DNA from 2 places in the Streptomyces sp. NPDC048197 genome. Region 2 is predicted to be linked to the other one. Evidence: riboswitches for the same ligand, from Rfam matches in the RefSeq annotation. Region 2 holds a riboswitch; the other holds the start of a gene.

Region 1 (11,952 bases), on a different contig from region 2:
GGATAGAGGCCGTGCACCAGACCCGTGGTGTCGTCCGTATTGCCGGTCAGCAGTGCCCAGTTGATGAATACGGACCCCAGCAGCCCGATCAGCAGCAGCGACGCGAGGGTGCCGAGCACCGCGACCGAGGTGCGCGCCGTCAGGCCGTGGCACATGTACAGGGCGATCAGCATGATCGCGCTGCCCCCGACCACCGCCACCACCAGCGGATCGGAGCCCTGGAGGATCGCCGGCAGGATGAACAGCGTCAGGACGACGAAGCTGGCCGCCAGTGCCACCAGCGCCAGCACCCCGCGCAGCCGTCCCACGACGACGACCGCCAGGGCGAAGATGCCCGCCAGGATCCACATCGGCACGGACCGGTCGACATCGCTGACCGAGTACTGGAGTTCCTTGGGCGCCTTGGGGGAGTACGCCACCACGACGTCCTGTCCTGTGGAGTAGTGCCGGAGTGCGTCCGGCGTCACCACCGTCTGGAAGGTGCGTCCGGTGTTCTCGCCCGTGGTGACCTTGATCGTCGCCTGCTGGCAGGGCTTTCCCTTCGCCGCTTCCCCGGCCGGCTGTTGCCCGGTCGGCGACGGTGGCTGGGGCTGCTGCTCGGCATGGACGTCCGCGCAGTTGACCTCTGCGACCTTGATCACGCGGGCCCGTTCCGTGGGCTGGTCGAAGCCGACACCGGACGGTTTGTGCGGTGGTGCACCGCCCGGCCAGAGCACGACCAGGCCGACCGCCACCGCGGCCGCGAACGGGATCAGGACCGCCGCGATCACCTTGCGCAGATGCCGGGAAACGGGCGCGGCAGGTCCGTGGCCATGACTGTGCCCGTGGCCATGTCCGGGAGCATGACCTTGGGGGTGCGCCGGATCACGCCCGTGTTCATGCTCGGGCCCCTGGCCGCGAGCGTGCGCCTGCTCATGCCCATGTCCGTGCCCATCCCCCTGCGCGCCAGCCAGCGGACCAGTCGGTGGACCACCCTGCGCGCCGGACTGCGGGCGACCGGTCTGCGGGCGACCGGCCTGCGGACGACCGGCCTGCGGACGCCCGGGCTGAAGGTGGGGCTCGTGAGTGCTCACCGCCCGATCATTGCAAGATGTCCGGCTGCCCTCGCAAGACGTGCGGCCGCTGTCGGTGTTCCGTTCCGACGGGCCCCCTGTTCACCCCGCGGCATCGGCCGCTACCGTGGTGCCACCTTTGCAATCGCGGGAGCTCGGAGCACCGGGCTGAGAGGGCGCTGACCTTCGTCCCAGCGGTGTTTCACGTGAAACACCGGCGGACGGATACCGCTGCGTCGACCGCCGAACCTGTTACCGGGTAATGCCGGCGTAGGGAGTTGGGTCTTATGACTCTGCAGGATGCACGCACGCCCGAAAGCGGAAGCGGTGCCAGCGGCGAGCCGAAGGAGATCGGCTGGCACAAGGGCTATGTCTCCGGATCGCGCCCGGACCTGCGGGTACCGGTCCGGCGAGTGCACCTCACCAACGGCAAGGACGTGACGCTCTACGACACGTCAGGGCCATATACCGACCCGAACATCGAAACCGACGTCCGCCGTGGCCTGGCGCCGCTGCGGGAGAACTGGATCATCGGCCGCGGCGACACCGAGGAGTACGCGGGCCGGCCCCTGCGTCCGGAGGACGACGGCCTCAAGCACACCTCGCCGCGCGGCGGCCTCAAGAACCTCGACGCGGTCTTCCCCGGCCGCCCGCGCCAGCCGCGACGCGGCCGTGACGGCGCCGCGGTCACCCAGCTCGCGTACGCGCGGCGCGGCGAGATCACCGCGGAGATGGAGTACGTCGCCCTCCGCGAGAACGTGAGCCCCGAGTTCGTACGCGACGAGATCGCGGCGGGGCGGGCGGTGCTGCCGGCCAACGTCAACCACCCGGAGATCGAGCCGATGATCATCGGCAAGAACTTCCTGGTGAAGGTGAACGCCAACATCGGTAATTCGGCGGTCACTTCCTCCATCGAGGAGGAGGTGGAGAAGATGACCTGGGCGACGCGCTGGGGCGCGGACACGGTCATGGACCTCTCCACCGGCCGCAACATCCACACCACCCGCGAGTGGGTGCTGCGCAACTCCCCCGTCCCGATCGGCACCGTCCCGCTCTACCAGGCGCTGGAGAAGGTCGACGGCAAGGCGGAGGAGCTGACCTGGGAGATCTACAAGGACACCGTCATCGAGCAGGCCGAACAGGGCGTGGACTACATGACGGTGCACGCCGGTGTGCTGCTCCGCTACGTCCCGCTGACCGCCCGCCGCAAGACCGGCATCGTCTCGCGCGGCGGCTCGATCATGGCCGCGTGGTGTCTGGCGCACCACAAGGAGTCGTTCCTCTACACGCACTTCGAGGAGCTCTGCGAGATCCTCGCCTCCTACGACGTGACCTACTCGCTCGGTGACGGCCTGCGCCCCGGCTCCATCGCGGACGCCAACGACGAGGCGCAGTTCGCGGAGCTGAAGACGCTCGGCGAGCTGAACACCATCGCCAAGCGGCACGGTGTGCAGACGATGATCGAGGGCCCGGGACATGTCCCGATGCACAAGATCAAGGAGAACATCGACCTCCAGCAGGAGATCTGCGAGGAGGCCCCGTTCTACACGCTCGGGCCGCTGACCACCGACATCGCGCCCGCCTACGACCACATCACCTCCGGTATCGGCGCGGCGATGATCGCCTGGTGGGGCACCGCGATGCTCTGCTACGTCACACCCAAGGAGCACCTGGGCCTGCCGGACCGCGACGACGTCAAGACCGGCGTGATCACGTACAAGATCGCGGCCCATGCGGCGGATCTGGCCAAGGGGCACCCGGGCGCCCAGGAATGGGACGACGCGCTCTCCGACGCGCGCTTCGAGTTCCGCTGGGAGGACCAGTTCAACCTGGCTCTCGACCCGGACACGGCACGCGCCTTCCACGACGAGACGCTGCCCGCCGAGCCGGCCAAGACGGCGCACTTCTGCTCGATGTGCGGGCCGAAGTTCTGCTCCATGAAGATCAGCAGGAGCATCACGGAGCAGTTCGGCGGCGACGCGGACGCCACACCCGAGGAGGTCGAGGCCGGGATGCTGGAGAAGTCGAAGGAGTTCGCGGCAGCGGGGAACCGGGTGTACCTGCCGCTGGCGGACTGATCGGCTGACGGCGTGTGGGGCCCCAACGGGGCCCCACCAACGCCTCCTAGTCCGCCCCGTCGTCCGGCCCCCCGTGATCCGGGCTGGTGAAGTCCGGGCTGGAGTACCGCGGCCGGGCGGCCGAGGAGCCGGTTTCCGGGCTGGAGAACTCGGGACGGGTGTAACCGAGGGTCGGGATGCGGCTCTCGGAGACCGGGGTGCGGCGCGGGACGTAGCGGACCGGGTCGTCGTCCGGAGTGGCCGTGGGGTCGGCGAGCGCCTCGCGCAGAAAGGGCAGCAGCCCGCGCTCCAGCAGGGCGCGCCGCCACGCCTCCCGAGCCTGCTCCAGGGCCTCGTACAGCTCGTCGACTCTGGCGGACTCGGCGGACGGGCCGTTGCGCAGTGCGGTGACGACCAGGCAGGTCATCGCGACCAGGGAGCCGGCCGCGGTGAGCGCCGCGAACACCCAGCCGACGCTGATCAGCGGCTGCGCCAGCGACTTGTCGGGGCTGACCGCGCGCAGGACGTAGCCGATGACGAGAAAGAGCACGGCGGCGATACCGGCGAGGACCGGGGCGAGCACGGTGACCACCGCCGCCAGCCCGGCACCGGTGTTTCCGGCCTCGTCCGCGGCCGGGTCGGTGGCCGGTCCCGGTCCCCCCTCGGCGTCCTCCTCGTGCTCCCCGGCGGGCGCCACGGGGCCGGACGCCGGGCCGGAGGCGGCCGGTGCCGGTGCCCGCAGCTCGGCACGGAGCTGGACATAGCGTTGGTATTCGGCCGTTGCGCAGGCGGCGATGGCGGTGGTCGCGCTGAGCGCCATCGTGCGCAACTGCTCGTTGTTCAGATGCTTTCCCGTGGCGGCGGTGAGGTCGTCCGGGCGGTATTCCGCGGTACGCAGCGCCTCATCAAGGAGCCGCGCGAATTCCGCGCGGTCCTCGTTCAGCAGGTGCGGAGCGCTGTTCATGTGCATCCCCCGATGCTCCGTAGGGCCGTACGGCCGGCGTGGGCCGGGCAGTGGGCGGAAACGGAGGAGAGCCTGCTACGGATAGACCGATGGTAGAGCGACTCCGGTACGGGGTGACAGAGAGTTTGCGGAAATTGAGTAACCGCCCGACCGGATCCCGCCGGTGTCTCCCCCCGTCCCTGCCCGCACCGAATCGTCCCGCCGGTCCGGGGGATACCTGCCCCGGGAACGCTCAGCCAGTCAGGGGGAGTTGGACGACCAGCAGCTTTCCGGCCATCGTGATGCCGCCGTCCATGGCGATGGCCAGACCGTCGGCGTAGACGTGCGGACCGTCGACCGCGATGCCGTCGCCCTCGCCGTCCTCCGTGCCGACCTCGCCCAGGAGGTACGGGATCGGGCTGTGGCCGTGCACCACGCGGTCGCCGCCGTAGGCGTCCAGGAGTTCGCGTACGGCCTGCGAGCCGGACTCGTCGCGGAAGGCGAAGCGCTTGGTGAACTTCCGGAAGAGGTCCCAGACTTCGTCGGCGTCGCTGCGGGTGAGGACCTCGTGGACGGTGTCGTTGACGGCCTCGATGGAGTCGCCGTATTCGAGGTAGGCGGTGGTGTCGGAGTGTACGAGCAGATGCCCGTCCTCCTCCATCACGGCGTCCAGCCGGGCCATCCACTGCAGGTGGTGGTCCTCCAGGCGGTCCATGTCGGTCTTCTGGCCGCCGTTGAGGAGCCAGGCGGCCTGGAACGAGGCGGTGCCGGCGCCGGACTGCACGGGGGTGTCGCCGAACCGCTTGGCGCCCAGCAGCAGCAGCTCGTGATTGCCCATCAGGGCCTTGCAGTAGCCGCCGGCCGCCGCGGCCTCCGCGGACAGCTGCATGACCAGGTCGATCACGCCGATGCCGTCCGGGCCGCGATCGGTGAAGTCGCCGAGGAACCACAGCCGGGCGTTGCCGGCCGCCCAGCTGCCGTCGGCGTCGATCAGGCCCTCGGCGGCCAGCGCCTCGCGCAGCTCGTCGTAGTAGCCGTGCACATCGCCGACGACGTAGAGGGGGCCCATGCCCTCGGGCGCGTCGGAGCTCATGGCCGGGTCGGGGACCGGCGCGACGGACGGCCGGTCGATGAGCGTGTCGGTACGGCCCGGGGTGACGACCGGCAGGTCGCGGGCGGTCGGGGTGTAGTCCTCGGGCAGTTCGACCGGCGGCGCGGCCGGCGGCACCGCGGGGGGCGCAGGGGGCGCGGGGGGCGGTGCGACCGGGGGACCGGCGGGCAGATGGAGCGGCGGGCCGGCCGGCGGCACGGGGGATCCGGCGGACATTTCGGGCGGCGGAGCGGACGCCGGAGCTTGTCCACCCATGGTCCACACCATGGGTCCCTGACTGGCCCCCTGAGTCATCGACCCCTCCACCGTTGCGCCGCCGTGCACCTCTCGGACCTTGCCTGGTCGACGGCGGTCCGCGGTGTCGTGCGCCCATCATAGGAATGCCGGTCGCGGGTTGTGACGCACCCGGGGGTGGTCAATCCGCTGGAGCCTGGCATTCGCGGCTGATTTCTCCCGGGATCGCCCTGTTTTTTCTGCGTCAACGCGGGCGCTCTCGCGTCAATGCGGGCGCTCCGGCGTCGTCCGGCGCGCCCGCTCGTTCGTGTTCGGCGGCACGTTCAGTCGCCGGCGGGACCTCGTGGCGGGCAGATGGTCGTGCGTGGGGACCGCCGCTGGGAGGAGGTGCGCACGATCAGGTCGGTCGGTATCACCTGCTCGATCGGGCGTCCGGTGTCGAGCCCCTCGATGGCGTCGATGAGGATCTGCACGACGGCGGTGCCGATCCGGCGCGGCTTGAGGGAGAGCGTGGTGATCGGCGGTTCGGTCGTGGCGTAGACGGTGGATTCGCTGCAGCAGACCAGCAGCAGGTCCTCCGGGACGCGCAGGCCGTAGCGCCGGGCGGCGGCGAGCAGATCGGTGCCGTTGGGGTCGAAGAGGCCGTAGACGGCGTCCGGCCGGTCCGGGCGGGCCAGCAGCCGGTCGGCGGCCACCGCGCCCGCACACGGGTCGTGGGCCGGGTACGACTCGTAGACCGGATCCTGCCCGACCCGCTCGCACCAGCGCAGGTACGCCGTGGTCGAGAGGCGGGTGTAGGTGTCGGTGGTGGTGCCGGTGAGCAGGCCGATGCGGCGGGCGCCGGCGTCGGCGAGGTGGTCGAGCAGGCCGAGGACGGCGGCCTCGTGGTCGTTGTCGACCCATCCGGTCACCGGCAGCGCGCCGCCGGGGCGGCCGTCGGAGACCACCGGGATGCCGTGCCGGACGAGCTCGGTCACGACCGGGTCGCCGTCGGCGGGGTCGATGACGACCGTGCCGTCCAGGGCGACGTTGGACCATACGTCGTGCCGGGAGGTCGCGGGGAGGATGACCAGCGCGTAGCCGCGGGCCAGGGCTGCGGAGGTGGCCGCTCTGGCCATCTCGGCGAAGTAGGCGAACTCGGTGAAGGTGAAAGGTTCATCCCCGTACGTGGTCACGGTCAGGCCGAGGAGCCCCGACTTGCCGGTACGGAGGGTGCGGGCGGCTGCGGACGGGCGGTAGCCCAGCCGGTCGGCCACCTCGCGGACGTGGCTACGGGTGGCATCCGGAAGCCGGCCCTTGCCGTTGAGCGCGTCGGAGACGGTCGTGATCGACACACCGGCTGCGGCGGCCACATCGCGGATGCCCGCCCGCCCCAGCCGGCGACCGGTCGCCCGGCTCACCTGGTGCTTCCCTGCTGCTGTCATGGCGAGCCGATAGTAGGGCTCGATAGGGCCATTCGCGGGGCGTTGACTGCGATGATGGAAAGGCACGTTTCTGCAAGGTGATCTATCGTCAAATGACATACAAGCAAGGGAAGTTGGGGGTTGTGCTGGCTATTTGAGGGGCGAATTGCTGGCTCGACCTGTCGATCGGTTCAGGTCTCGAAGAGGTCTCAAGTCACCTTGACGAGGGACGCGCGCCACGGCGTAGGCCACCGGCGCGCGACTGTGAGTGGGGCGCGCCCCGACGGTCTCGCGCTGGCCCCGTCCGGGTGATCTTGGTGCACGGGTGCGGAGGGATGTGCCGGGCGCCCGATCTCTGTCGGGGCTGCCGCCGAACGGGTCAATCCTCTTAAGGTGTGCAGTATTGGAGATGGACGGGACGGTCGAGGAGGACCTGCGGTGAGCGAGAAGACCCCGAAGCTGCGTGCGGCGCTGGACGGCATCCCCACCTACAAGCCGGGGCGGCCGGCGCCGGCCGACGGTCCCGTCACCTACAAGCTGTCCTCCAACGAGAACCCCTATCCGCCGCTGCCGGGCGTCCTGGCGAGCGCGGTGACCGCCGCGGGGTCCTTCAACCGTTACCCGGACATGGCCTGCACGGGCCTGATGGCGGAGCTGGCCGACCGGTTCTCGGTGCCGGTGGAGCACCTGGCGACCGGCACCGGCTCGGTGGGCGTGGCCCAGCAGCTGATCCAGTCGACGGCCGGACCGGGCGACGAAGTGATCTACGCCTGGCGGTCGTTCGAGGCGTACCCGATCATCACCCAGGTGTCCGGGGCCACCTCCGTGCAGGTCCCGTTGACCTCCGGTGAGGTGCACGACCTCGACGCGATGCTCGCCGCGATCACCGACCGGACCCGGCTGATCTTCGTCTGCAACCCCAACAACCCCACCGGCACCGTCGTCCGCCGCGCGGAGCTGGAGTCGTTCCTGGACCGGGTGCCGGGGAACGTCCTGGTGGTGCTGGACGAGGCGTACCGCGAGTTCATCCGCGACGCCGAGGTGCCGGACGGGATCGAGATCTACCGCGACCGTCCCAATGTCTGCGTGCTGCGGACCTTCTCCAAGGCGTACGGCCTGGCGGGGCTGCGGGTGGGCTTCGCAGTGGCGCACGAACCGGTGGCCGCCGCGCTGCGCAAGACGGCGGTGCCGTTCGGGGTGAGCCAGCTCGCGCAGGACGCGGCGGTGGCGTCGCTGCGCAGCGAGCAGGCCCTGCTGGAGCGGGTGGACGCCCTGGTGGCCGAGCGGGCGCGGGTGGTCGACGGGCTGCTCGGGCAGGGCTGGACGGTGCCCGAGACCCAGGCCAACTTCGTCTGGCTGCGGCTGGGGGACCGGACCACCGACTTCGCGGCGGCCTGTGAGCGGGCCGGTGTGGTGGTGCGGCCGTTCGCCGGTGAGGGCGTCCGGGTCACGATCGGGGAGACCGCGGCGATGGATCTGTTCCTGCAGGCGGCGGAGGATTTCCGCAAGGCGCTGTAAGCCGCCGAAAGGCGCCGGAAGGCGCACCGGAAGGCGCTGCAAGGCGTTGCAGAGGAGTGGCACGGCAAAGGCCGCGGGTCCGTCGACCCGCGGCCTTCGCCGTGGGGTGCGGGGCTGCTCACGCCTGCTGTACGTGGATGGGGTCGCCGCTGCGGACGGTGGCCAGTGTCCGCGGATCGCCGTCGATGCGGCCCAGCACGTTGCAGGGGGAGGCCAGCCGGGGTTCGTCGCCCTCGGAGATCGGCGTGGGGCCGTAGGGGAGCGCGAGGGCGTTGCCCGGTGGCCAGAAAGCGACGGTGCCGGCCCCGACGACCTGGCGGGCGTCGGGTTCCAGGGCGGGCGAGAGCCCGGTGTCGAAGTAGACCTCCTCGCCCCAGGTGCGGGCGGTGGCGTCGACCGGGAGGGCGGCCATGAGTGCCGCCGCGGTCGGGGTGTCGTCGAGGGTCGCGGTCAATTGCCCGGCGGGCCAGCTGATGCGGATCTTCATGGCGACGAATTCAACAATGTGTTGAAGCCTTGCGGAAGGGGGCTTCCACACTCGGAGAAAGGCCCCCCGCAACCTCGGCGGACGTATTCATACGCCATGGATTCGAGCGTGACCGCAGTCACGTACCCCCCTTACTCAAGGGCGAGGAGGCATGGGAGATAATTGCTTGTGAATGTGAACGCGTTCACAAGCCCGTCCCGGTATTTACCGCTTTGTGTGACGCAAAAGGGACATTGCCGCTGGTGAGTGGCGAGGTAAGGAGCACGGCATGGAACTGGCCTTGGCGCCGGAGACTCTGGCGCGATGGCAATTCGGCATCACCACCGTCTACCACTTCCTCTTCGTCCCCCTGACGATCTCCCTCGCCGCTCTGGTGGCCGGACTCGAGACCGCATGGGTGCGCACGGGCAAGCAGCAGTACCTCAAGGCCACGAAGTTCTGGGGCAAGCTGTTTCTGATCAACATCGCGATGGGTGTCGTCACCGGCATCGTGCAGGAGTTCCAGTTCGGCATGAACTGGTCCGACTACTCGCGGTTCGTCGGTGACGTCTTCGGTGCCCCGCTGGCCTTCGAGGCGCTCATCGCGTTCTTCTTCGAGTCGACCTTCATCGGCCTGTGGATCTTCGGCTGGGACAAGCTGCCCAAGAAGATCCACTGCTTCTGCATATGGATGGTCTCCATAGGCACGATCCTGTCGGCGTACTTCATCCTGGCCGCGAACTCCTGGATGCAGCATCCGGTCGGCTACAAGTACAACGCCACCACCGGACGCGCCGAGCTCACCGACTTCTGGAAGGTGCTGACCCAGGACACCACCCTGGTCGTCGTCTTCCACACGCTGACCGCCGCCTTCCTGACGGGCGCCGCGTTCATGGTCGGCATCTCCGCCTTCCACCTGATGCGCAAGAAGCACATCAAGGTCATGCGGACCTCGCTGCGGCTCGGGCTGATCACCCTGGTCATCGCCGGCATCCTCACCGCGGTCAGCGGTGACACGCTCGGCAAGGTCATGTTCAAGCAGCAGCCGATGAAGATGGCCGCCGCCGAGGCGCTCTGGGACAAGGAGGCGCCGGCGCCGTTCTCGGTCTTCGCCTACGGGGACGTGGAGAAGGGCCACAACAAGGTGGCCATCGAGATACCCGGCCTGCTCTCGTTCCTGGCCCATGACGACTTCTCGTCGCCGGTCCCCGGCATCAACGACGTCAACAGGTCCGAGCAGCAGAAGTTCGGCCCCGGCGACTACCGGCCCAACATCCCCGTCGCCTACTGGGGCTTCCGCTGGATGATCGGCTTCGGCATGTCGTCGTTCGCCATCGGGCTCGCCGGGCTCTGGCTCACCCGCAAGAAGTTCTGGCTGTCGCCCGGACTGCGCACGGGCGACGAGGAACCACCGAAGCTCGCACTCACCAAGAACAAGGTGCTCGGCGCCCGCCTCAGCAAGTGGTACTGGTCGCTCGCCTTCGTCACCCTCGGCTTCCCGCTGATCGCGAACTCGTGGGGCTGGATCTTCACCGAGACGGGCCGGCAGCCCTGGGTCGTCTACGGCGTGCTGCGCACCTCCGACGCGGTCTCCCCCGGCGTCTCGCAGGGCGAGGTGCTCACCTCGATGATCGTCTTCACCACGCTCTACGCGATCCTCGCCGTGGTCGAGGTCAAGCTGCTGGTGAAGTACATCAAGGCCGGGCCCCCGGAGCTCACCGACGACGACCTCAACCCGCCCACCAAGATCGGCGGGGACAGCGCCGACGCCGACCGGCCGATGGCCTTCTCGTACTAGGAGGCGACCGTGCAACTCCACGACGTCTGGTTCGTTCTCATCGCCGTCCTGTGGGCCGGATACTTCTTCCTCGAAGGATTCGACTTCGGGATCGGCGTCCTCACCAAGCTCCTCGCCCGCGACCGCGGCGAGAAGCGGGTACTGATCAACACCATCGGCCCGGTCTGGGACGGCAACGAGGTCTGGCTGCTCAGCGCGGGCGGGGCGACCTTCGCCGCCTTCCCCGAGTGGTACGCGACCCTGTTCTCCGGCTTCTACCTGCCGCTGCTGCTCATCCTGGTCTGCCTGATCGTGCGCGGCGTGGCCTTCGAATACCGCGCCAAGCGGCCCGAGGAGCGCTGGCAGCGCAACTGGGAGCACGCGATCTTCTGGACCTCGCTGCTGCCCGCGGTGCTGTGGGGCGTGGCGTTCGGCAACATCGTGCACGGCGTGAAGATCGACGCACACAAGGAGTACGTCGGCGGACTGCTCGACCTGCTCAACCCGTACGCGATCCTGGGCGGCCTGGTCACGCTCACGCTGTTCACCTTCCACGGCGCGGTGTTCGCCTCGCTCAAGACGGTGGGGGACATCCGGGAGCGGGCGCGCAGGATGGCGGGTGTCGTCGGACTGATCGCCGCCGTGCTCGCGCTCGGCTTCCTGGGCTGGACCCAGGCGGACAAGGGCGACGGCAGCAGCCTGATCGCCATGATCGTCGCGGTGGTCGCGCTGGTCGCGGCGCTGGGGGCCAACAGGATCGGGCGCGAGGGATGGGCGTTCGCCTGCTCCGGGATCACCATCGCGGCGGCGGTCGCCATGCTGTTCCTGACGCTCTTCCCGAACGTCATGCCGTCCACGCTGAACGAGAGCTGGAGCCTCACGGTCAGCAACGCCTCGTCCAGCCCCTACACCCTGAAGATCATGACCTGGTGTGCGGGGATCGCCGCGCCCCTCGTGATGCTCTACCAGGGCTGGACCTACTGGGTGTTCCGTAAGCGCATCGGCACCCAGCACATCGCCGAATCCCACTAGCCGATACGCCGCCCCTCGGGGCGGCCCGGCAGGATGGAATGTTTCACGTGAAACCCGTCGACCCGCGCCTGCTCCGTTACGCCCACGCCACCCGCGGCTTCCTCATCGCGGTGGTGGTCCTCGGGCTGGCCGGAGCGGGCCTGGTCGTCGGCCAGGCGATGCTGATCGCCGAGATCGTGGTCGGTGCCTTCCGGCACGGCCTCGGTCCCGGCGGTCTGGCCACTCCTCTTGCACTGCTCGCGGCCGTTTCGGTGGGGCGCGGACTGGTCTCCTGGCTCACCGAGTTGGCCGCGCACCGCGCCGGCGCGGCGGTCAAGTCCGAGCTGCGGATGCGGCTGGTCGAGCGGGCGGCGCGACAG
Region 2 (11,952 bases):
GTAGGCCGCGTACGGGTCGCCGTAGGGGTCCTGGCCGGCCGCGGGCGCGCCGTAACTGCCGCCGTAGCCATAGCCGTTGGCGTCCCCGGTGCCGCTGCCTGCGGTGCCGTCCGCGGTGGCGCCGTACGCGTCGTAGCCGCCGAAGTCGCCGTAATCGCTGCTCTGCGGGGCTCGGGCGTCCGGGCTGTAGATGCCGTACTGGCCGGTCTCCTCGGGCATCGGCTGCGGCGCGTAGACGGTGGTGGCGTCGAAGGCCTGGGTGGCGAACACGCTCCGGTCCTGCGGGTCCTGGTACGGGTCCGGACCGCCGTAGCCGCCCGCGCCGTACCCGCCGGTCGCGTAGTCGTAGGAGCCCTGACCGGCGACGGAGTCCTGGCCGGCGTAGGACTCCTGACCCGAGTAGGAGTCCTGACCCGCATAGGCATCCTGGCCGGCGGCGTACGGGTCCTGGCTGTCGTAGCCGTCCTGCCCGGGGAAGCCGGGGCTCTGGAAGCCCCCGGTGCTCTCGAAGGTGTCCGGGCCCCCGTCCGCGCCCCGCCCGGGGCCGGCCTGCGGACCGTCGGCCGGGCCGCCACCGGGACCGTCGGCGGGCGGCACCGCCTCGACGTCGGAGACCTGCAGGGACGGCTCCGCGGCGGGCGGGCCGGACCGGCGGCCGCGGCGCCGCCGGCTCTCACCGGGCTTGCCGCCCAGCGCCCAGCCCTCGGTGAAGCCGCGTTTGAAGGAGAGCGTCACATTGGTCTGGCCGGTGGCGAACGCGATCAGACCGACCCCGATCACGATCACCGAGGGGATGATGACGCCGATGACGACGCCGAGGAAGCCGACGAAGGCGAGCAGCCGCCAGCGCAGCCGGGCCTTGTACTGGAGCAGCACCTCGCCAAGCAGCCACAGGGCGACCAGACCGAACGCGATGTAGAGGATCGTCCAGCCCATATACGCCCCTCTTCCGCCGCTCGCCGGCCACCGTGATCAGGGCCGCTGATGCAGCCCCAGATTCTCGTAGATTTCCAGAGTCGCCGTGGAGTGGTTGAGGGTAATGAAGTGCAACCCGGGCACGTCCTCGGCCATCAAGCGCGAACACACCTCGGTCGCGTACTCGATCCCAATGGAGCGTACCGCCGCCGGGTCGTCCTTGACGGCCAGGATGCGCTCGGCCAGTTCGGGCGGGAACGCGGCATTGCTGAGCTGCGCGAACCGCTCGATCTGACGGACGTTCGTGACCGGCATGATCTCCGGGATGATGGGTGTCTGGCAACCCGCCGCCGCGACCCGGTCGCGGAGCCGGAAGTAGTCCTCCGGGTAGAAGAACATCTGGGTGATGGCGAAGTCCGCCCCGGCCCGGCACTTGGCGACGAAGTGGGTCACGTCGGTGTCCCAGTCCGTCGAGCGCGGGTGCATCTCGGGGAAGGCGGCGACGCCGACGCAGAAGTCGCCGGACTCCTTGATCAGCCGGACCAGGTCGGCGGCGTAGGAGACGCCGTCCGGGTGCTTGATCCACTCGCCCATGGGGTCACCGGGCGGGTCGCCGCGCAGCGCGAGCATGTTGCGGATCCCGGCGTCGGCGTACTGGCCGATGATGTTGCGCAGGTCGGCGAGGGAGTGGTTGACCGCGGTCAGATGGGCCACCGGGGTGAGGGTGGTGTCCGTGGCGATGCGCTCCGTGGCGCGCACCGTGCCGTCACGGGAGGTGCCGCCGGCGCCGTACGTGACGGAGACGAAGGTCGGGGAGACGGCCTCGATCCGGCGAATGGCGTTCCACAGGGTCCGCTCACCCTTCTCGGTCTTCGGGGCGGCGAACTCGAAGGAGTAGGACTGCTTGCCGGAAGCGAGCAGCTCGCGCACGGTCCGTGCGCGATCAGTCCTGGTGGAAGCTGTACCTAGGGCCATACGGGCAGGTTAACCAGCAGCCGGTCACACACCAACCGTCATCGGCGTTATGCCTGGTTGGTCCGGTTCATGTCCAGTGGGTGGACATTTTGCGGCCCGCCGGGGCCCGTCAGGCGTCCCAGGTCCGGATGCGCTTGGCCAGTGCGGCGGCCGCCGCGCCCGGATCGTCGGCCTCCGTGATCGCGCGGACCACCACCACCCGGCGGGCGCCGGCCGTCAGCACCTCGTCGAGGTTGCCGGCGTCGATCCCGCCGATCGCGAACCAGGGGCGCTCAGGGGCGCGCGCGGCGGTGTACCGGACCAGGTCCAGGCCGGGGGCGTGCCGGCCCGGCTTGGTGGGGGTCGGCCAGCAGGGGCCGGTGCAGAAGTAGTCCACGCCCGCTTCGGTGAGCGCGGCGTCCACCTCGGCCTCGGCGTGCGTGGAGCGGCCTATCAGGACGTCCGGGCCGAGCAGGGCGCGGGCGGCCGGGACGGGCAGGTCACCCTGGCCGAGGTGCAGCACATCGCTGCCGGCGGCGTGCGCCACGTCCGCCCGGTCGTTCACGGCCAGCAGCTTGCCGTGCCGCCGGCAGGCGTCCGCGAAGACCTCCAGGTGCCGCAGCTCCTCGCCGGCCTCCATGCCCTTGTCGCGCAGCTGGACGATGTCGACCCCCGAGGCGAGCACCGCGTCCAGGAACTGCGGGAGGTCGCCCTGCTTCCGGCGGGCGTCCGTGCAGAGATAGAGCCGGGCGTCGGACAGGGCCTGTCGTGCGGTGCTCATGGGCGGCTTCCCCCCAGGTCAGGGGCGTACGGACCGGGTCTTCCGGTCCGTACGCCCCGAAAGGTGGTTACGGATCGAGGTGGCTGCGGAGGCCGCCGCGGCTGCCGGGGGCGACCACGGCGGCGGCGTCAGACGGCGAGGGCCTGGGCCCGGCGCTTGACCTCCGTGCCGCGATTCTCGCGCAGCGCCTGCGCCGGGGTGCCGGGCAGGCTCTCATCCTCGGTGAACAGCCACTCCAGCATCTCCTCGTCGGTGAAGCCGTCGTCCTTGAGGAGGGTGAGGGTACCGACGAGGCCCTTGACCACCTTGTCGTCCTTGATGAAATCGGCGGGCACCTGGAGCACCCGGTTCTCACCGCGGCGCACCGCGATCAGCTGGCCCTCCTTGACCAGCTGCCGGACCCGGGTCACCTCGACGCCGAGTTGTTCGGCGATGTCGGGGAGGGTGAGCCAGGCGGGGACGAGTCCATCGATCTTTGCGTCAATCTCGGTCACAGGACAAGCCTGCCACCTCGCACTGACAGCCGGTAGCCGGGCATCCCCGTCAGGGCCTTTCCGGCACACCGGAGAGTGACGACGCGCCCTCGGCGCGCCCGCCGGTGCGCCTGCGGTACCCCTGGGCCCCCGATGCCCCCGATGCCCCGGCCGCCCGCCGGCTACAGCGCCGCGGCCTTCAGCGGTACCGCCGCGTTCGCCGCCCGCTCCCGGTCCAGCGCCACACCCCGCTCGATGAGCTTGCGCCCCTGGGCGAGGTCCCGCGGCCGCCCCACGGCGAGCAGGGCGACCAGCCGGCCCGCCAGGCTCCCGCCGGCCGGCGTCCCGCCCGGCCCCCCGGCGCCGCGCAGCCAGAGCACCGACCAGGCCGCGCCGGAGGGATCGCCGCGCCACACCAGCTCGTCGGAGTCCACGTGGTGGCCCACGTACTGCACGAACCGGCCGAACTGCTCGGACCAGAAGTACGGGACGGGGTCGTAGACCAAGCCCTCCGATCCCGCGCGGGCGATGTTCTCGGCGACCGTACGGGGGCCCTGGAGGGCGTTGTCCCAGTGGTGGACCAGCAGGCGGGTGCCGTATCGGGTGGAGGGGAAGGAGGCACAGTCGCCGACCGCGTAGACATCGGGGGCGGAGGTGCGCAGCCGTTCGTCGGTGAGGACCGAGCCGTCCTCGACCGAGACCTCGACGCCCGAGCCGGCGAGCCAGGCGGTGGCGGGGCGGGCGCCGATGCCGACGACCACCGCGTCGGCGGGCAGCACCGTGCCGTCGGCGAGGGTGACCGCCCCGGAGGTCACGGCGGCGACCCGGGCGCCGAGCCGCAGCTCGGCGCCGGCGTCCGCGTACCAGCCGGTCATGTGGGCGGCGACCTCGGCGGGCAGCGCACCGGCCAGCGGGCGGTCGGCGGCCTCGACGACGGTGACCGCACAGCCCGCCTCCCGGGCCGCGGTCGCGAACTCGGCGCCGATCCAGCCGGCCCCGACGACCACGATCTCGTGCTGGGCGGCGAGCACCGGCCGCAGCCGTTCGGCGTCGTCGAGGGTGCGCAGCAGGTGGACGCCGGGCAGCCCCTCGCTGCCGGGCAGCGTGATCGGGTCGGCACCGGTGGCGATCACCGCGTGGTCGTACGGCACCCGGCCCGCATCCGTCTCGACCACGCGCTCCTCCGGGACCAGGGCGGTGACCCGGCGGCCGAGGTGGAGGTCGATGTTCAGTCCGGCGAAGTCGACGTCGAAGGCGGAGCCGTCGGCCTTGCCCAGCAGGACCGCCTTGGAGAGCGGGGGGCGGTCGTAGGGCTGGTGCGGCTCGTCGCCGATCAGCGTGATCGTGCCGGGCCAGCCCTGTTCCCGCAGGGCGACCGCGGTCTGCACGCCCGCGATTCCGGCGCCGACGATCACCACGCGCGGCGTGCGGTCAGGGGCCTGGGAGGACTTGCTCTGCTCGCTCACCCGATCACTCTAGGACGGGCGGCGACGCGGCTCGCAGCAGCGCGCAAGGAGATCTCTGACACACCGTCACGGACCGCCGCCCGGGGTCCTGGGGTCACCGGAGCGGCCCCGCGCTCCCTTACGGCCCGTCGCGGCCCCGTATTAGGGTGACGGATGCACGCACTCGCGGGAGCCCGGGCGTACCGGGCTGAGAGGGAGGCTGGCCGGCCTCCGACCGTACGAACCTGATCCGGGTCATGCCGGCGAAGGGAGGGGCTGGACGCCCATGCATCCACCTGCCACAGGAACCACCGCACACCCCGATGTGCTCGTCATCGGGGGCGGCATCATCGGGCTGGTCACCGCTTGGCGGGCGGCCGGCCGCGGGCTGACCGTCGCCGTGGCCGATCCCGCACCGGGCGGCGGCGCGGCACACGTCGCGGCCGGAATGCTGGCCGCGGTCACCGAGCTCCACTACGGCGAGCAGACCCTGCTGGGCCTCAACCTCGCCTCGGCCCGCCGCTATCCGCGGTTCGTCGAGGAGCTGGAGGAGGCCGGCGGGCAGCCGACCGGCTACCGGCGGTGCGGCACCCTGGCGGTCGCCCTGGACGCCGACGACCGGGCCCACCTGCGCGAACTGCACGCCCTGCAGATCCGTTCGGGGCTGGACTCCCAGTGGCTCACCGGCCGGGAGTGCCGCCGCCTGGAGCCGATGCTGGCCCCCGGCGTACGCGGCGGGCTACGGGTCGACGGCGACCACCAGGTCGATCCGCGCCGGCTGGCCCATGCGCTGCTGGTGGCCTGCGAGCGCGCCGGGGTGGTCTTCCACCGCACTCGCGCGCAGCGGCTGACGGTCGACGCCGGGCGGGCCACCGGGGCCCAACTCGCCGACGGGACACGGCTGTCGGCCGGCCAGACCGTACTGGCGGCGGGCAGCTTCAGCGGCCGGCTGGCCGGGGTGCCCGAGGAGGTGCGGCCGCCGGTGCGGCCGGTCAAGGGCCAGGTGCTGCGGCTGCGGCTGCCGGACATGCCGGCCGGCTCCCCCGCCTTCCTGTCGCGCACCGTACGGGCCGTCGTCCGCGGCAATCCGCTCTATCTGGTGCCGCGGGAGAGCGGCGAACTGGTCGTCGGCGCCACCAGCGAGGAGCTGGGCTGGGACACCACGGTCACCGCCGGCGGCGTCTACGAGCTGCTGCGCGACGCGCACGAGCTGGTGCCCGGCATCACCGAGCTGCCGCTCGTGGAGAGCTGCGCCGGGCTGCGCCCCGGCTCCCCCGACAACGCCCCGCTGCTCGGCCCGACCGAGCTGCCCGGCCTGCACCTGGCCACCGGACACTTCCGCAACGGTGTGCTGCTGACGCCGGTCACCGGTGACGTGATGGCCGAACTGCTGGCCACCGGGAGCCTCCCCGACGAGGCCCGCCCCTTCAGCCCCGCGCGCTTCGCCACCACCTCGAAGGCCGCGCGCCCCCGCCTCCTCCAGGAGCAGCCCGTATGAGCGCCCCCGCCCCCACCGTCTCGGTGTCCGTCAACGGCGAACCCCGCGAGATCCCCGGCGGACTCACCCTCGACCGGCTCGTCGCGACCCTGTCCTCGGCGCCGTCCGGGGTGGCCGCCGCGGTCAACGAGGTCGTGGTGCCGCGCACGCAGTGGCCCGCCACCCCCCTCGGCGACGGCGACCGGGTCGAGGTCCTCACCGCGGTCCAGGGAGGCTGACCCGCCATGGCCGAAACCGACCTCGCCGCCGGGACGCGCGTCCCCCCGCCCACCGACGTCGCCGACCCCCTGACCATCGCCGACACCACCTTCACCGCCCGCCTGATCATGGGCACCGGCGGCGCACCCAGCCTCGACGTCCTGGAGCGGGCACTGCTCGCCTCCGGTACGGAGCTGACCACGGTCGCCATGCGGCGGCTGGACCCGACCGTGCAGGGCTCGGTGGTGTCCGTCCTGAACCGGCACGGAATCCGGGTGCTGCCCAATACGGCGGGCTGCTTCACCGCGGGCGAGGCGGTGCTCACCGCCCGGCTCGCCCGGGAGGCGCTCGGTACCGACTGGGTCAAGCTGGAGGTCGTCGCGGACGAGCGCACCCTGCTGCCCGACCCGATCGAGCTGCTGGACGCCGCGGAGACCCTGGTGGACGACGGCTTCACGGTGCTGCCCTACACGAACGACGATCCGGTGCTGGCCCGCAAGCTGGAGGACGTGGGCTGCGCCGCGATCATGCCGCTGGGCTCACCGATCGGCTCCGGCCTGGGCATCCGCAACCCGCACAACTTCCAGCTGATCACCGAGCGGGCCGGTGTCCCCGTCATCCTGGACGCCGGCGCCGGCACGGCCTCCGACGCGGCCCTCGCGATGGAACTGGGCTGCGCGGCGGTCATGCTGGCCTCCGCGGTGACCCGCGCCCAAGAACCCGTCCTCATGGCACACGCGATGCGCCACGCGGTGGCGGCGGGCCGCCTGGCGCATCGCGCGGGCCGCATCCCACAACGGCACTTCGCGGTCGCGTCCTCCCCTGGGGAGGGAATGGCCACGCTGGACCCTGAGCGGCCGGCGTTCTGACCCTTCCGCTGCGCTTTGCGGTGCCGCCCACGTACCTGGCCGTCCCGCCGCGGGGCTTGCTCGCCGTTGCGCGCTTTGCGGCGCCCCGCACGTACTCGTCTTTCCCGCCGCAGGTGGTCTCGCCGTTGCGCCTGCGGCGGGCTGGGTGGTTGTTGGGTGCGGTGCCAGCCCTACAGACTTCGTCCTCCGGTCTGTCCCCTCCCGTTGGGGGAGTGGGAAGAGGGCGGTGGGGGTGGGCGTTGGGGGTACAAGGGGGCCTGCGGACCCGTAGGGGTGGGTCGAACAGAACCCGTAAGGGTCGCGAGGGCCCCCTGCGGGGCCACAACTCGGCAGGCGAGGGGCCGTATTCCCGCTGGCCGGCGACGTCAGGTGTAGGCACCCGCAACGCGCGCCCCCACTCACCCGCACACTCCCCCAATCGGGAGGGGACGGGCCGGAGGGGCCGGTTGTGTGGACGTAAAGCGTCAGCAGTCCACACAACCGGCCCCGGAGGCCCGTCACCGCACCCAACACCAACCCAGCCCGCCGCAGGCGCAACGGCGAGCAAGCCCCGCGGCGGGACAGACGGCTACGTACGCGGCGCCGCAAAGCGCAACGGCGAGCAACCCCCACGGCGGGAAAGCCAGCTACGTGGGAGGCACCGCAAAGCGCAGCGCCCCGCGGCGGGACAGACGGGTACGTGGGGCGAATACACTCGGCTGCCGTGGATATGACGCTCCAAGATCCCCTCGTGGGTCAGCTGCTCGACGGCCGCTATCGCGTCCAGGCGCGCATCGCCGCAGGGGGGATGGCCACGGTCTACCGGGCCGTGGACACCCGCCTCGACCGGGTGCTCGCGCTGAAGGTGATGCATCCGGGCCTCGCCGAGGACGGTGCGTTCGTCGAGCGCTTCATCCGGGAGGCGAAGTCCGTCGCGCGGCTGTCGCACCCGAACGTGGTGGGCGTCTTCGACCAGGGCACCGACGGTACGTACGTCTATCTGGCGATGGAGTACGTCGCCGGCTGCACCCTGCGCGACGTGCTGCGCGAGCGCGGCGCCCTGCAGCCGCGGGCCGCGCTGGACATCCTGGAGCCGATCCTGGCCGCGCTGGGGGCCGCGCACCGCGCCGGGCTCGTGCACCGTGACATGAAGCCGGAGAACGTCCTCATCGGCGACGACGGGCGGGTCAAGGTCGCCGACTTCGGACTGGTGCGGGCGGTGGACACCCACACCACCGCCTCGACGGGCTCGGTACTGGGGACGGTCTCCTACCTGGCGCCCGAGCAGCTGGAGCACGGCACCGCGGACGCCCGGGTCGACGTCTACGCGTGCGGCGTGGTGCTCTACGAGATGCTCACCGGCGCCAAGCCGCACACCGGCGGCTCCGTGGCGCAGGTGATCTACCAGCACCTGCACGAGGACGTCACGCCGCCGTCCGAGCGGGTGCCGGGGCTCGCCGGGCAGCTGGACGAGCTGGTCGCGCTGGCCACGGTCCGTGATCCGCAGGCGCGCCCGCAGGACGCGGTGGCGCTGCTGTCGCGGGCCCGGGCGGCCCGGGCGGCGCTGACCGACGAGCAGCTGGACGTGGTCCCGCCGGGCGCCAAGGAGGTGCCGGCGGACTCGGACGCGGAGGCCACGGACGTGATACCCCGGCCCGATGGCGTACAGCTGCCGCTGCCGGGTGCGGACGAGGCGGCGCTGAACCGCACCAGCCGGCTGGAAGTGCCCCCGGTGCCGGAGGAGCGGACGGCTCGGCTGCGTCCGGCCCCGGCCGCGGTGCCCGCCGCGGCCGGCGGGCTGCTGCAGCGGCGCCGGCTGGCCACGATCATCGCGGCCGTGCTGCTGGTCCTCGGCGTGGGCACGGGCGTCTGGTACATCAATTCCGGCCAGTTCACCACCGTTCCCCCGGTGCTGGACATGACGCAGGCCAAGGCCGCCAAGACGCTGCGGGACGCGGGGCTGGGCGTCAAGGTCGTGCGCGGCTTCAGCCCCAATGTGGAGCGCGGGCACGTGATGAAGACCGACCCGGCGACCGGCGGGCGGATCCGCGGTACGGGGACGGTCACGATCACCGTCTCCCGCGGCCCGAATCACGTCACGGTGCCCGACCTGTCCGGCACTCCCATCGCGGACGCCAAGCGGAAGCTGCGCGACCTCGGGCTGCGGCCGGGCACCGTGACCCGGGCGTTCGACAAGGACGTCGCCAACGGCTCGGTGATCCGCACGGACCCGGCCGCGGGCAGCGAGCGGCGTCCCGACACGGCGGTGGGGCTGACCGTCAGCCGGGGCGCGCAGATCGACATGCCGGACGTGACCGGCAGCGAGCGGGCGGACGCCGAGGCCGCGCTGCAGGCCAAGGGGCTGCATGTGAAGTTCGCCGCGGAGCCGGTGTTCTCGCCGCAGGACAAGGGCACGGTCGCCCGGCAGGACCCGGCGCAGGGGAAGCCGATCGGCACCGGCGAGACGGTCACCCTCACGCTCTCCAAGGGCCCGGAGATGGTCCCGGTGCCCGACGTGACCGGGAAGAACGTCGAGGACGCCAAGAAGGAGCTGACCGCGCTCGGCTTCCAGGTCGAGGTGAAGAAGCCGTTCCTGTTCCCGCAGGACGAGGTGGACACCCAGTCCGTCGACCCGGGCGAGAAGGCACCGAAGGGCAGCACGATCACGATCAAGCTGAAGGGCGCCCTGTAGCGGGGCCCCTCGGGACGGGGGGGCCGTCCGGCGCCTGGCACCCTTGGAGGGTGAGTGAAACCCCCTCCCCCCAGGACGCCGTACGGTCCGCCCGGGCCCGTAATCCGGTCGGCGGCCATGTGCCGGTGGCCGGCGGGCTGGCCAGGACAGGCATCACCTACGCCCGCGAGATGGGCGCCGAGGCCGTGCAGGTCTTCGTGGCCAATCCGCGCGGCTGGGCGACGCCGCCCGGCAACCCCGAGCAGGACGAGGCGTTCCGGGCGGCCTGCGCGCTTGGGGGCCTGCCGGTGTACGTCCATGCGCCGTACCTGATCAACTTCGGTTCGCACACCGAGGCCACCGTGGAGCGGTCGGTGGAGTCGCTGCGTCACTCGCTGCGGCGCGGCCGGGACATCGGCGCGCTCGGGGTGGTCGTGCACACCGGGTCGGCGACCGGCGGGCGGCCGCGGGCGGAGGCGCTGGCGCAGGTCAGGGCGCGGTTGCTGCCGCTGCTGGACGAGCTGACGCACCCCGACGACCCGGATCTGCTGCTGGAGTCGACCGCGGGGCAGGGCGCGTCGCTGTGTTCCCGGACCTGGGACTTCGGGCCGTACTTCGAGGCGCTGGACGCCCATCCGAAGCTCGGGGTGTGCCTGGACACCTGCCACATCTTCGCGGCGGGGCACGACCTGACCGGGCCGGACGGGATGCATCAGACCCTGGACCTGTTGGTCGACACGGTGGGCGAGGGGCGGCTGAAGCTGATCCACGCCAATGACTCCAAGGACGTGGTGGGCGCCCACAAGGACCGGCACGCGAACATCGGTGCCGGGCACATCGGCGAGGACGCGTTCCGGGCGTTGATGACGCACCCGGCCACCGAGGGCGTCCCGCTGGTCATCGAGACGCCGGGCGGCAAGGAGGGGCACGCGGGGGACGTCGAGCGGCTGAAGAAGCTCCGGGACGGCTGAGGCGCGACCCGGTGAGGCCCCCGGCCGGGGTCAGAGCTCGGGGCCGTCCCCGGGCTCCTCCTGGTAGGAGTAGCGCTGCTCCTGCCAGGGGTCGCCCAGGTTGTGGTAGCCGCGCTCCTCCCAGAAGCCGCGGCGGTCGGCCCGCATGTACTCGATGCCGCGGACCCATTTGGGGCCCTTCCAGGCGTAGAGGTGCGGCACGATCAGCCGGACCGGGAATCCGTGCTCGGCGGTGAGCAGTTCCCCCGAGCGGTGTGTGGCGAAAATGCAGTTCTCGGCGGCGAAATCGGCCAGCCGGAGATTCGAGCTGAAGCCGTATTCGGCCCACACCATCACATGGGTGACATCGGGCGCGGGCGGTGCGAGATCAAGAATGGTCTTGGTGAGCACCCCGCCCCATTCGGCGCCCAGCATGCTGAATTTCGTCACGCAGTGCATGTCGGAGACGACCGTGGCATACGGCAGCGCCGTGAATTCCTCGTGCGACCAGCAGTGTTTCGCGTCGTCCGCGGTGGCGCCGAACGCGCGGAACTCCCAGCGTTCGGGGCGGAACTTCGGGACCGGGCCGTAATGCGTCACCGGCCAGCCCCGCTGGAGCCGCTGCCCCGGAGGAAGCTGCGGATGCTCCTCTTCGCGGCTTTCCGGCTGACCCATGCCCTCCATGTTGTCAGACCGGAAGGGGTGCCGATGACCAGGGAGGGAGAGAATCGGGCAACTCGTACTAAGCGTGTACTTACTGGACGGTCCGCCGAGGGCGGTGCGAGGATGCGCGGCACCTGCCCAGTTCTCGCGTGGAAGGAGCCCGCAGCCATGCAGGGCGACCCCGAGGTCATCGAATTCCTCAACGAGCAGCTGACCGCCGAGCTGACCGCCATCAACCAGTACTTCCTGCACGCCAAGATGCAGGAGAACTTCGGCTGGACCAAGCTCGCGAAGTACACCCGCGCCGAATCGTTCGACGAGATGAAGCACGCGGAGGTGCTGACCGACCGGATTCTCTTCCTCGACGGGCTGCCGAATTACCAGCGGCTGTTCCACGTACGGGTCGGCCAGACCGTCACCGAGATGTTCCAGGCGGACCGGCAGATCGAGGTCGAGGCGATCGACCGGCTCAAGCGCGGTATCGAGCTGATGCGCAGCAAGGGCGACATCACCTCGGCGAACATCTTCGAGGACATCCTCGCGGACGAGGAGCACC

Evidence for each region. A riboswitch is a leader RNA that binds a small molecule or an ion and turns the genes downstream of it on or off. The one in region 2 is predicted to bind thiamine pyrophosphate.
Region 1: it holds a riboswitch for thiamine pyrophosphate, as region 2 does, so the genes downstream of both, thiC (phosphomethylpyrimidine synthase ThiC) here and thiO (glycine oxidase ThiO) in region 2, are expected to answer to the same signal.

What each region holds. Positions count from the first base shown of each region.
Region 1 covers NZ_JBIDAJ010000001.1:439,674-451,625, reverse strand. The annotation lists gene ACGF4C_RS02025 (YibE/F family protein) at 1-953, opposite strand, end outside; TPP riboswitch at 1,190-1,346, shown strand; gene thiC (phosphomethylpyrimidine synthase ThiC) at 1,340-3,130, shown strand; gene ACGF4C_RS02015 (hypothetical protein) at 3,177-4,079, opposite strand; gene ACGF4C_RS02010 (metallophosphoesterase) at 4,306-5,379, opposite strand; gene ACGF4C_RS02005 (LacI family DNA-binding transcriptional regulator) at 5,721-6,821, opposite strand; gene hisC (histidinol-phosphate transaminase) at 7,239-8,318, shown strand; gene ACGF4C_RS01995 (cyclophilin-like fold protein) at 8,437-8,805, opposite strand; gene ACGF4C_RS01990 (cytochrome ubiquinol oxidase subunit I) at 9,074-10,582, shown strand; gene cydB (cytochrome d ubiquinol oxidase subunit II) at 10,592-11,593, shown strand; gene cydD (thiol reductant ABC exporter subunit CydD) at 11,632-11,952, shown strand, end outside.
Region 2 covers NZ_JBIDAJ010000003.1:284,737-296,688, forward strand. The annotation lists gene ACGF4C_RS06545 (hypothetical protein) at 1-936, opposite strand, end outside; gene metF (methylenetetrahydrofolate reductase [NAD(P)H]) at 973-1,890, opposite strand; gene thiE (thiamine phosphate synthase) at 2,000-2,650, opposite strand; gene ACGF4C_RS06560 (Rv2175c family DNA-binding protein) at 2,779-3,144, opposite strand; gene ACGF4C_RS06565 (NAD(P)/FAD-dependent oxidoreductase) at 3,306-4,589, opposite strand; TPP riboswitch at 4,745-4,857, shown strand; gene thiO (glycine oxidase ThiO) at 4,855-6,066, shown strand; gene thiS (sulfur carrier protein ThiS) at 6,063-6,284, shown strand; gene ACGF4C_RS06580 (thiazole synthase) at 6,291-7,133, shown strand; gene pknB (Stk1 family PASTA domain-containing Ser/Thr kinase) at 7,837-9,804, shown strand; gene ACGF4C_RS06590 (deoxyribonuclease IV) at 9,855-10,754, shown strand; gene ACGF4C_RS06595 (sulfite oxidase-like oxidoreductase) at 10,785-11,408, opposite strand; gene bfr (bacterioferritin) at 11,565-11,952, shown strand, end outside.